Actomonas aquatica: one gene and its partner. Each later gene encodes a partner of the first gene's protein in a complex. Links are inferred from orthologs where the notes say so. Each region holds a gene or a part of one and is shown in the gene's direction. Other genes may lie near its edges. The genes, in order: smc and K1X11_RS00775.

Evidence for each region.
Region 2: the proteins of smc (region 1) and K1X11_RS00775 are in contact, whole or in part, in a crystal structure (PDB 3ZGX), measured with the Bacillus subtilis proteins. The link is inferred for Actomonas aquatica from one-to-one orthologs.

What each region holds. Positions count from the first base shown.
Region 1 is NZ_CP139781.1:6,097,314-6,103,980, forward strand. Bases 1-4,429 are described here. They hold smc (chromosome segregation protein SMC), read left to right. Parts: upstream 1-368; coding sequence 369-4,229; downstream 4,230-4,429. Other genes in these bases: K1X11_RS23380 (alanine/glycine:cation symporter family protein), read left to right, coding at 1-236; K1X11_RS23390 (hypothetical protein), read left to right, coding at 4,244-4,429. Outside these bases: more of K1X11_RS23390, read left to right, coding at 4,430-6,286. UniProt on the Bacillus subtilis protein: Required for chromosome condensation and partitioning.
Region 2 is NZ_CP139781.1:195,339-200,541, reverse strand. What follows is about bases 680-3,644. They hold K1X11_RS00775 (segregation and condensation protein A), read left to right. Parts: upstream 680-1,751; coding sequence 1,752-2,537; downstream 2,538-3,644. Other genes in these bases: K1X11_RS00760 (1,4-dihydroxy-2-naphthoate polyprenyltransferase), read right to left, coding at 3,468-3,644; trxA (thioredoxin), read left to right, coding at 2,909-3,232; K1X11_RS00770 (hypothetical protein), read left to right, coding at 2,534-2,803; K1X11_RS00780 (RsmB/NOP family class I SAM-dependent RNA methyltransferase), read left to right, coding at 680-1,697. In the rest of the region: K1X11_RS00785 (LPS-assembly protein LptD), read left to right, coding at 1-507; more of K1X11_RS00780, read left to right, coding at 531-679; more of K1X11_RS00760, read right to left, coding at 3,645-4,376; K1X11_RS00755 (hypothetical protein), read right to left, coding at 4,373-5,038; K1X11_RS00750 (acylphosphatase), read right to left, coding at 5,123-5,203. UniProt on the Bacillus subtilis protein: Participates in chromosomal partition during cell division. May act via the formation of a condensin-like complex containing Smc and ScpB that pull DNA away from mid-cell into both cell halves.

The sequences.
Region 1 (6,667 bases):
GGAGCTATTACGGCGACCGGGCGATGGTTTACCTCTTCGGCGTCGGGTCGGTTCGTTACTACCGCATCGTATATGTGCTCGGCTTCTTCTGGGCGTCGTTCTCCGACACGACGCTAATCTGGAACCTCGCCGCCGTCGCCATCGTGCTGATGACCCTGCCCAATCTCCTGGGGATCATTTTGTTGCGGAAGGATATGCGCGACACCTTGAAGGGGTTCCTCAAGGACCATTCCTGATCGGCTGACTTTGCCGCCGTGCGGAGGGGCCAGTGGCTCCTCCGGCGGTGTTGGGCAAAATCGAGACGGGCCGGATTTACCGTTGCCGGGGGGGCAGGGGCCCCTTCAATCGACCGCTTTTACTCGCCCCGCATGTATCTCAAGGCCCTCAAACTGCACGGCTTCAAATCCTTCGCCGACCCGACCACGCTCCGCTTCGAACCGGGCGTGACGGCCATCGTGGGTCCGAATGGTTGCGGCAAGTCCAACATCGCCGATGGCATTCGTTGGGTGTTGGGTGAGCAGAGCGCCAAGGCCCTGCGCGGTGGCAAGATGCAGGACGTCATCTTTGAGGGCACCGACTCGCGCCGTCAGGCCCAGTTGTGCGAAGTGGCCCTGCTCCTCACCGACTGCGAGAAGCAGCTCGGCAGCGAATTCCACGAGATCGAGATCATGCGCCGCGTCCACCGCGACGGCGGCAGCGAATACTTCTTCAACGGCCAATCCTGCCGCCTGAAGGACATTCAAAAACTCTTCATGGATACCGGCATCGGCCGGACCAGTTATTCGATCATGGCGCAGGGCCAGATCGATCAGATCCTCTCCTCCAAGCCCGAGGAGCGTCGCGCCGTTTTTGAAGAGGCCGCCGGTATCACCAAATACAAGGCGCAGCGCCGCGAGGCGATGAACAAGCTCTCGCTCACCGAGCAGAACCTCGCCCGCGTGGCCGACGTCATCTCCGAGGTGAGCCGCCAGATAGGCAGCCTCAAACGCCAGGCCGCCAAAGCCCTGCGCTACAAGCGGCTCAGCTTCCGCATGCGCCACCTGAGTCTGGCGCACAGTGCCTTCCAGCACGAGCGACTCGCCGCCACGATTCACGAGCTGCAGGACAAACTCTCGATCTTGCGCCGCGAGGCCGACGAGCGTCGCACCAAACTCGAGAGCGAGCAGGGGGCGTTGGAGGAAAAGAAGGCCGAACGTTCCCGCCTGCACCAGCGCGCGCAGGACGCCCAACAGGCCGTCTTCGACCTCAAATCCCAGCGCGAACAGGCCGAGAACGGCGCCAACCTCGCCAAGATCAAACGCACCGGCCTCGAGGATCGTCTCGCCTCCTCCCGCAACAATCTGGGCGAACTCGAGATGCAGATGCGCGAGTTGTCCGACCAGGTCGACAGCGGTGCGCAGGACAAGCAGGAGCAACTCACGCTGCTCGGCACCAGCGACCAGGTGTTCCAGAACCGCAATCGCGAGCTGGCCGTCGCCGAGGCCGAGATGTCGAAGCTCGAGGACGAGCTCAAGCAGACCAAATTTACGCTCCTCCAGATGGAGAGCACCATCGCCCGCCTGCGCACCGATACGACCGGCTTCGAGGTGGAGCAAAAGACCTCCGTGCAACGTCACGAGTTGCTGGTCAACCAGCTCGAAGGTGCCCGCCAGGAGCACAGCGCCCTCGGTCAACGCGCCGCCGAGGTCGAGCAACGCCTCGAAGAGTCACGCGTCGAGAAAGCCCGGCTCGATCAGGCCGCCGTCGAAGCGCAGCAAACCATCGGCAACCTGACCCGCGAGTTTCGTGAGGCGCAGCGCATTCTGCAGGACATCGACCGCGGTCTCGCCCAGCGTTCGGCCCGACTGAAGCTGCTCCAGCAACTGCAGGAGAAGTGGGAAGGTTTTGGCGCCGGCGCGAAAGCCGTGCTGCAGGGCAAACTCGACGGCGCCCTCCAAGGTTCCACCGTCACGCCCGTCACGAAAGGCCTGCAGGTCGATCCCACCGCCGGCAAAGCGATCGAAGCGCTGCTCGGTTCCGCCGTGGAAGCGATTCACGTCACCGATCTCGCCACCGCGCGCCGTGTGCTCGATCAGCTCGAAAGCGACAAGATCGGCAGCGCCGTGCTGCAGGTTGAGGGCATGGGGCAGGGCGGTGCGGCGGCGAAAGACCTGCCGGCGTTCCTGCGACCCGCGACCTCGGCACTCATCAATGTCGACGAGTCCCATCCGGCCAGCGCGCTGCTCGGGGCGTGTTATCTGGCCGATGACCTGAGCGCGTTTTTTGAATTTTGGGCGGCCAACCCCGACTTCGGTTTTGTCGCCGTCGCGACGAACAAGGGCGAGTTGGTCGATCGTCGTGGTTTGGTTTACGGCGGCTTCAACAAGAAGCCCGAGAACAGCATCGTGCAGCGCGAAATCGATCTGCGCGAGACCGCCAAGGCCATCGCCGACGAGCAGAAGAAGCACGACCAGCAAAAGAAGGTCATCGACGATCTGAATGACCGCATCGCCGGTGCCGAGCAGGCCTTGGAGGATCGCCGCAAGGAGGTGCTGGAATCGACTCAGCTCGTGACCGAGATCCAGACTGAGTTGCGCAACGCCAATCGCGCGAGCGAAGAGGCGCAGCAACGCATCGGCCGCATGGAGCGCGAGCTGTCCGGTCTCGAAGCCGCCCGCAACGAGGCGCAGGCCCGTTTTGAAAAGGCGCAGGCCGGACTTTCCCAAGCCGAAGAGCAGGCCGCTCATGCCCGCGAACGCATCTCCCAGATGGAGGTGCAGATCATGGAGATCCGCACCGATCGGGACGTGAAACGCGACACCCTCGCGCAGGCCCGCCTCGAACTCGCCGAGCGCCGCCAAAAGGTCGAGGTGCTCGACCGCGGCATCGCCGACATGGAGAAGCGCCGCGACCAGCTCGCGCAGATTCTTTCCCAGCGTCAGCAGGAGATCGAGGTGTGGACCGAGCAGATCGATTCCCTCGAACACGAAGCCGAGTCCAGCCGCCAACGCGCCGCCCAGATCGGCGAGACCCTCGTGGTCGCGCAGGAGCAGGTGGAGATCGTGCGTCGCAAACTCGCCGAAGTGGAGAGCGACATCGAAGCCGTCGAAGCCGCCCAGCAGGGCCTGCGTTCCGCCTCCGAAAAATCGCAGGGCGAACTCGGCCGCTGCGAAGTGCGCCTCGCCGAAGCCAACTCCCGCGCGCAGTTCATCGCCGAGGACGTGACTCGCGAGTTTTCCGAAGCCGTCGAGAACCTCGATTGGAAGCAACTCATGTGGCGCTCCGACGAAGAGCCGCCGGACATGAAGCCGCTCGACCTCGAGGAGGATGAGGACGATTTCGACGATTCACCAGAGAGCGAATCCGACGCGGCCAGCGATGGCGAGAGTTCCGGTGCGGAAGGCGAATCCGCCGAGGGCGAGACGACCGACGCCGCGCCGAAAAAGAAGCGCCGCCGCAAAGCCAAGAAGGCCAAGGGCGACCCGAGCGAAACCGATCTGGCCCAGCTCGAACTCACCGATTGGGACGGCGTGAAGACCGAAGCCGATGCGCTGCGCCAACGCCTCAACTCGATGGGCGCGGTCAACCTCGTGGCCATCGAGGAATACGCCGAGCTCAAGCAGCGTTACGACTTCCTCAAGGGCCAGTGCGACGACCTCACCAACGCCAAGCACGAGTTGCTCGGCGCCATCGATGAGATCAACCGCACCTCTCAAGAGCAGTTCGCGATCACCTTCGAGCAGATCAAAAAGAACTTCAAATACACCTTCGACACGCTCTTCGGCGGCGGCAAAGCCAACCTCGAGCTGGTGGTCGAGGACGACATTTTGGAGAGCGGCATCGAAATCACCGCGCAACCGCCCGGCACCAAACTCAAGAGCATCACGCTGCTGTCCGGTGGCCAGAAGACGCTCACCGCGGTGGCCCTGCTCTTCGCGCTCTACATGGTGAAGCCGTCGCCGTTCTGTTTGCTCGACGAGTTGGACGCCCCGCTCGACGAGTCCAACATCGGTCGCTTCACCACGCTGTTGAAGAAGTTCGTCGATTCGTCGCAGTTCATCATCATCACCCACAACAAACGCACGGTGTCGGCCGCGCAGGCGATTTATGGCGTGACGATGGAAGAGCGCGGCGTGTCCAAGACCGTCTCGATGCGCTTCAATCACGAGAAGGGTGACGCCGAAGAGAAGCACCCTGAGAACATCGCCGAAGCCGTGCGCGGCACGAAGCCGGCGGCGCCCACGTCCTGACCCCCTGACACATCATGGCTCTACCCCGCATCAGCTTCAGTTGGAAACCAACCATAAGCGGGCGCGAGCGGTGGCGCCTGGGTCTGTTCATGATCGTCCCGAGCAAATCGGGTCGGCGCAACAAGCTCCGCATCATGGTGCGCGGCGTCCTCTTGTGGCTCAGTGCCATGGCGATCGCCGCCTACCTCGCCGCCGCGACCGCGTGGTTCTACATGCTCAACCAACGTCCCCACAATCTGGTGACATGGGCCGACTGTGTGCTCGCGCCGGTGCGTTGGGACGAGATCAAACGCAAGAAAGGCGACGCCTACATCGCCGAAGGTTTGGCCGCGATGGACGCGATGAATTGGAGCGACGGCCGTCTCAAGTTGGAGGCCGGTTTGGCGCGGTCGCCGGATCACCGGCGCGGTCGCGAAAAGTTGGCCATGTTTTACGTCGCGGCCGGTCAGCGGGAGCGCGGGCTGCGCCTCATGGTCGACGGCATCAAGCGCGCCTACCCGGGGCGTGAAAACGTCGAGCTCTTGCTTAACCTCTGCTTCGCCGGCGAGGACTACGACATCGCCCTCGAAGCGATCAACCTGAGTCTGGACCAAAAGGGCGCGGCGGTGGAGCGGGAGCACGCTTGGCTCGTGGAGCAGAAAGGGCGCTTGTTGATCGTAGCGAAGCGCTACGAAGAGGCGCTCGCCTGGATCGATGACGCCGGTTTTCAGTCCTTCCCGCTGCGGGAAATGCGAGTGGTGGCGCTGCTGGGGCTCGAGCGTTACGACGAGGCCGATGCCGCGCTGACGGCCTGGGATCAAGTGCAGGGCGCCAATGCCGGCGAGACGCACAGCCTGCGCGTGCGGGTCGCGCGGGAGCGGGGCGATTTGGCGGAGATGCGTCGTTATTTGAATCTGATGCGCGAGCGCACCGGCACGCAGCCCACCGCGTGGATCTATGCGGTGGTGCAGGAAGCGCAGGCGGACGAAATTCAGGCGGCGCAGGCGGCGCTCGGCGCGTTCCTCATGCGGTTTGAGACCAACGCTGCGGCCATGCGGGCGTTGGCGCAGTCATTGGTGAAAATCGAGTCCTGGGGGCTGTTTGAACAGGTATTCAAACGCGCGGAACTCTTGGGCCAAATCGACTTTGCCTGGCAGACCCTCGCGGTCGAAGCCGCGGCCAAACAGGAACAGTATGCCCGGGCGCTGGCCGTGTTGCGCGCCATTGAGATTCCGGAAGCGGGCGACGAGTTGGACGAAAGACAGGTCCAAACCCGCAAGTTCTGGCTTAACCTGCAGACGGCCTTCATTGAGCTGCTCGCCACCAACGAAGCGGCCTCCGGCGAGGAACTGGTGCAGATCGTGCGGAACGCGGCCGTCGCGCTGCCGGCCATCAAGGGCATGGCCTCCGCCGCTGAAGCGGACGGGCATGTCGGCACCGCCCTGGCATTGATCGAGGTGGCGCGCGCGCGGTATCCAGGAAGTAAGGACATCGCGGCCCAGGCCGAGCGTTTGCGTCAGCTCGTCAGTGAGAGTGAACGCGAACGAGTCGAGGTGGACCTGCCGTTGGTGCAGAATGGCCGCCCGCTCGACATCGAGGAGATGGGGGTCGTGGGGGCGCAGCCGGCCACCGGAAATTTTGAGCGCGAAATGGGCTCGGCCCGACTCTTCCTCGCGCGCGCCGATGAACTCATTGCCGCGGAAGCCTGGGATTCGTTGGAAGAACTCATGCGCGAACTGCGTCGTGCACGACCGGCGTGGATGCGCAATCAGACTGAGGAGCTGTTGAAGCGGGAAATGGAGCTCAATATCGGTCGGCAGAATTGGTCGGGCTTGGTGGGCAACGTGCGTTTCCGCATCGACGGCACGCTACCCCGCGCGCTCGAAGTGATGAACCTCGTGCGTCGACTCGATGCCGCGGGTGAACGCCGCGCTGCCGAGCTGGTGCTCAGCGAAATCGAGCGCCGTCACGATGATTTCCCGCCCGCCCGCCGCCTCCGCGAAGACTGGGCCGCCGCCGATGCCGCCGCAGAGGAAGACGCCGAAGCCGAAGCCACTGCAGACGAGACCGACGGTTAGTTGCAGGGCAGGGGAGCGACGGGTTTATTTACCGCCGGCAACAAAGGAAACGAAGGCGGAGAGGCAGCGCATGACAGCCCACGGACCACACGGAACGGCACGGAAGACCGAAAGGCAAATCCGTGAGGCACCGGCATTTTAACGCCAAGGCAGGAAAGGATGCAAAGACCGTAAGGAAGGTGGATGCGGACCTCCGGGCCGCGTCGTTTCACGTGCCACTCAGCGTCTTGTATCCACATAATTACGACGCGTTCTTTTCGTGCCTTTTTGTGTCTCTTCGTGGCTATAGTTCTTGAACCGCAGATCACGCTGATTGGCGCAGAACGCCGTGAGGCAACGCGGATGAAACCGCGAAGGACGCGAAGAAGCGCGAAGCTGAGA
Region 2 (5,203 bases), 5.9 Mb from region 1 along the record:
GACCAACGTCTGCAAACTCGCGACGAGATCTACGGTTCCCGCGACTTGGTGCGCCTCAATGTCGCCATCGATTCCCGCTTCGACACCGCCCCCAGCGAACGCACGCTCTCGGCGCTTCACACCGAACTGAAACTCACGCCGGCCCCGTTCATCGACTTCGAGCTCTATCACCGCGCCACCCCGGGTGATTGGACGATGCGCGAACTCAACACCGCCATCACCCTGCGCAGCGCCGACCGCTGGAGTGTGCAGTTCGCCAACCACTACCTTGAAGGCGATATCCAAGAGTTCATCGCCGGTCTGGCCTACCGCCTCAACGAGGTCTGGGAAGGCTACACCCGCCATCACTACGACTCCCGCCGCGATCGTTTTGTCGAGCAGACCTACGGCATCCGCCAGACCATCGCCAACCGTTGGATCGTCGGCTACGAGCTCTCCTTCTACTCCGGACAGCGCCGCGAGAGCGACTTCGGCTTCAACGTGGTGCTCGACGCCATCAATTTCTAAGCAAGCCGTCCGTCCGCCAAGCCGTGAGTCGCGTCGACAACCAACGTCGCCTCTTCCTCGAGCTCATCGAGGAACTGCGCCCCCACTGGCACCACGATCCGGCCCAGCCGCAGCGCCTCGCCGACTGGCTCGCCCGTCATCGCGCCGGCAGCCGCGACCGCCGCCTGTATCGGGAATTGTGTTACACGGCCTGGCGCATCCTGCCGTGGATCGAGGACACCTCCGCCGAGCTGCTCGTCCGCCGCGTAGCCAGCTTCGCCTCCCCCAGCAAAGCCACCGCCCCCTTCATCGAGGCCTTCGCCGATCCGACCGTAACCTCCGCGCCTCCCGGCCCACCCGAGTCCTTGCTGCCGACCTGGCTCGGCGACGAATGCCCGGCCGTCCTCCAGGACCCGACCCAACGCGACGCGCTCCTCTCGCGCGCCCCGTTGTGGATTCGCCTACAAACCGCCCAGCCGCCCCGCGTCGCCGCCGAGTTCGACTCGCTCGGCATCGCCCATTCACCCTCGGCGCTGCTGCCCGACGCCTGGCAGGTCGCCGCCGACGCCCCCGTGCTCAACACCGAGGCGTTTCGTCGCGGCGATTTTGAGATCCAGGACCTCGGTTCCCAGGCCCTGCTCGCCAGCCTGCCTGGCGCCCTTTCCGGCCACTGGCTCGACGCCTGCGCCGGCGCCGGCGGCAAGACCCTGCAACTCGCCCGCCGCCTCGGCCACGCCGGCCGCGTCACCGCCCACGACATCCGCGGCCCCGCCCTGCGTGAACTCGAACAACGCGCCCAACGCGCCGGCTTGGACAACGTCACCATCGAGCGCGCCCCCTCCGGCCCGTTCGACGGTGTGCTGGTCGACGCTCCCTGCTCCGGCAGCGGCACCTGGCGCCGCGCGCCGCATCTCAAGTGGACGACCTCGCACGCCACCATCGCCGCCGCCGCCGAGCGCCAGCAGTTTGTTCTCGGCAAGTTCGCCGCCATGGTCCGCGCCGGCGGCACCCTCGTTTACGCCACCTGCTCGCTCTGCCACCGCGAAAACGAGGCCGTCGTCGACGCCTTCCTCGAACACCACCGCGAATACCGCCCGCTCCCGCTGCGGCCGCCCGGCCACTCCAGCCCGCAGGCCGACGGACGTTGGACCTTTCTGCCCGCGGAACTCGATTCCGACGCCTATTTTGTGGCCGCCTTTCAGCGCTCCTGAGTCCGCCGGAATTTTGTTGCGACCCCATCACCGCCCCCAAGCCTCCCGCCAACCGTGGTTCCCGATTCCGATTTACGTATCAAGTTGCCCGTCTTTGAGGGCCCGCTCGACCTGCTCCTCTTCCTCATCCGGAAGAACGAGCTGGATATCTACGACATCCCCATCGAATCGGTCACCAAACAATACATCGAGGTCCTCCACTCCATGCGGGAGCTCAACCTCGAGGTGGCCGGCGACTTCTTCGTCATGGCGGCCACCCTTATGGAAATTAAGAGCCGCATGCTGCTACCCCGCGGACTCGCCGCAGTCGACACCGAGGGCGACGGCGACGACGGCATGGATCCGCGCTGGGAACTCGTGCACCAGCTGCTCCAATACAAGAAGTTCAAGGAAGCCGCCCAGGAACTCGACCGCCTCGTCGAATACCAACAAGGCCTGCTCTCCCGCCACGTCTCGAAGCTCACCGTCCCCCAGCAGGCACGCCCGCTCAAACCGATCGACCGCGTCGACCTCTGGAACGCGTTCAACATGGTCCTGCGTCGCCTCGCCGAAAAACTCGTCATCGGCGAAATTCAGGACGAGCAGATCACCGTCGCCGACCAGATGGAAATGCTGATGGAGAAGATCAAGACGGAGAAATCCTTCGTCTTCACCTCTCTCTTCACCGGCCCGCTCACCGTGCGCGTCCTCGTCGCGACCTTCCTCGCCGTGCTCGAACTCACCCGCATGAACCGCCTGCGCGTGCGCCAGACCGAAGCCTTTGCCGACATCCTTTGCGAAGCCCGCGAAGACGAGATCCCACTTGAAACCCCGGTCGATACGGACAGCGTGACCGCGTGAGTTCCTCCTCCGAACAACCTTCACGCCCGTCCCGTCCGCAACCTCGCTCCGGTCTGCTCGGCGTGGGGCTCGACAACGAGGACGGCCACAAACGCATCACCCGCGGCGAGAAATTTGTCCTCGTTGGCGGCTCGCAGGAAACCCACGAGCGCATGACTGAGACCACCCTCAAAACCTTTGAGGAACTCAAGCGCCGCGACAAACACCTCGAGACCGTCGACAAACGCGAACTCGCCGAGATCATCCACAAATCCACCCCGCAATAAGCCCCATCCTCCCGGAACCTGCCCCCGCGCACTTGCGGCTTTGGCTACTCTGACTTTCCCTAAGCGCCTCTCCCTTTTTTTCGCCGATTTAACCTCCGTCCATTTATGTCCGCCAATATCGCAAACCTCGATTCCTCCAGCTTCCAAACCACCGTGAGCGGTGATCAGCCCGTTCTCGTCGATTTCTGGGCTCCCTGGTGCGGCCCCTGCAAGGCCATCGCCCCGGTGCTCGAAGAGATCGCCACCGAGCTCGACGGCAAGCTGACCGTCGCGAAGGTCAACGTGGATGAGAACGACGCCATCTCCGCCGAATTCGGCGTGCGTGCCATCCCGACCCTCCTCCTCTTCAAGGGCGGCACCGTGGTTGAGCAGATCGTCGGCATGACCTCCAAGGACGCCCTCCTCGGCAAGGTCAACGCCCACCTCTGAGCCAACCCTTCAGTCCCACTTCCCCCGAAGGCGCGCCCTCCCCGGCGCGCCCTTTTTGTGCCCCAGCACCGGCCCTACACCTCTCCACCCGCCCCTCTTCGTCCCAGTGTAGCAGCGGCCGTCTCGGCCGCTCTCGTTGCCCCTCAGCCTAAAACCGCCGCTCCCCCCCGTCGGCCCAGACCCAGCCCCTAGCCCCTAGCCCCCCATCCACCCAGCCACCCAGCCACCCAGCCACCTACCAAACCAACGCCAAACTCAGCAGCAGCGCCATCAGCGCCACATACCGACCCGTCGCGCCCAGCAAAGCGATCAACCCTGGAGCGTCCGTCGTCCGCCGCAGCGTCTGCAACTGCCGCGCACCGATCGCCGCTCCGGTCACCGCCAGCACCGCACTTTCCCAAGGAGCCAGCACTCCCAGCGCGCCCAGCCCCACCACCACGGAAATCATCACGGCATGCCCCAACGCAAACTGCAGCTGGGCAAACACCGGCCCAAAGCGCACTGCCGTGGTGCGTTTGCCGGCCACGCGGTCAGTCTCAATGTCCCGATAGTTGTTCACCACCAAAATATTGGTCGCCAGCGCACCGATCCCCGCCCCCACCAGCCAGGCTCCGGTCGACACCGTGCCCGCCTGCACAAAGTAGGTCGCCGCCACCGCCACCAGGCCAAAAAAGATGAAAACAAACACGTCGCCCCAACCGTGGTAGGCCAGCGGATACGGCCCGCCCGTGTAAGCCACCCCACACACGATCGACAGCACGCCGATCACCAGCAACGGCCAGCCGCCAAACTGCAGTAGCGACAGACCGACCAGAAACGCCGCCGTGAACACCGCCATCATCGCCCGCTTCATCGTCGCCGGCGCGATCAGCCCCGCCGCCACCGCTCGCCGCGGACCCACCCGGGCCGCCGTATCGGCTCCTTTGACGAAGTCGTAGTAGTCGTTGGCGTAGTTGGTCCCGATCTGAATCAGCACCGCAAAAGCCAGACAGGTCAGGGCGGCCGCGCCGTGAAAGACCCCGTCATGCCACGCCAGCGCCGTCGCCGCCATGACGGGCGCGATCGCCGCCGGCAAGGTGCGCGGCCGCGCCGCCTCCCACCACAGCGCCAAGCCCCCCCCCGACGAAGCGGTCGCCGTTTTCATCGCACCACGATCTTTGTGCGCTTCCGGTATTGCGCCAGCCTACGCCGAAAGAGCACCGCCATCACTGGCGGAAACAAAGCCAGCCCCGCCATCAATGCCCCTGCGCGCGGTCCCGCACCGAGAAACACGGCCAGAATGGCGATGCCACCACCGTAAGCGGCCAGGAAGATCGCCGGATTGGGCAGCACCACATTGATCGCCCAGATGGCGAAAAACCCGATGAGCGCCGCTTTCACCCCCACGATCGGAAACGCCAGACCGAGGATAAAAAACAACGGCGGCGACAAGGTAAACTTCTCCTCCACCCGCACCATCTGGATCAGCACCGCCGCGAACAGAATCACCGCCTGCGTGCCCAAAATCACATTACCCAACGGCATTTCCGGCACCGCGACGATCGTGTGCACCAACGTCGGCACGGTCGCCATCACCGCATAACCACCCGCCAAAGCCCGCAGCAAATCGATCCAGTTGCGCCGCCGCGCAAACTCTTCGCCGGCCCACACACTGTAGTCGCCTGGCAAGCGATCCCGGTTGGCGCCCCCCGAGGTTTTGGTCTTCTTCCGTCGGCCGCTGCCCTCCGGACGCCCCAGGCGCAGCCAACTGCGCGGCAGCCAAAGCAACGTTAAACCGATAAGAAGAAAGACAAGATCGCGAATCACAGGCGTTTGGGAAAGAGCGCATTCGAAGTGGCGGAACTGCCCCTGTCAAAGGCACATCCCGCTCAATTCGTCCCTCCGCTTGGCTCAGCGAATCACGAAGCCCCGAAACTCAGCCGGACGCTTCTGCGCCACCCGCTCCACCTGCCGCACATAACCGTGCATGCG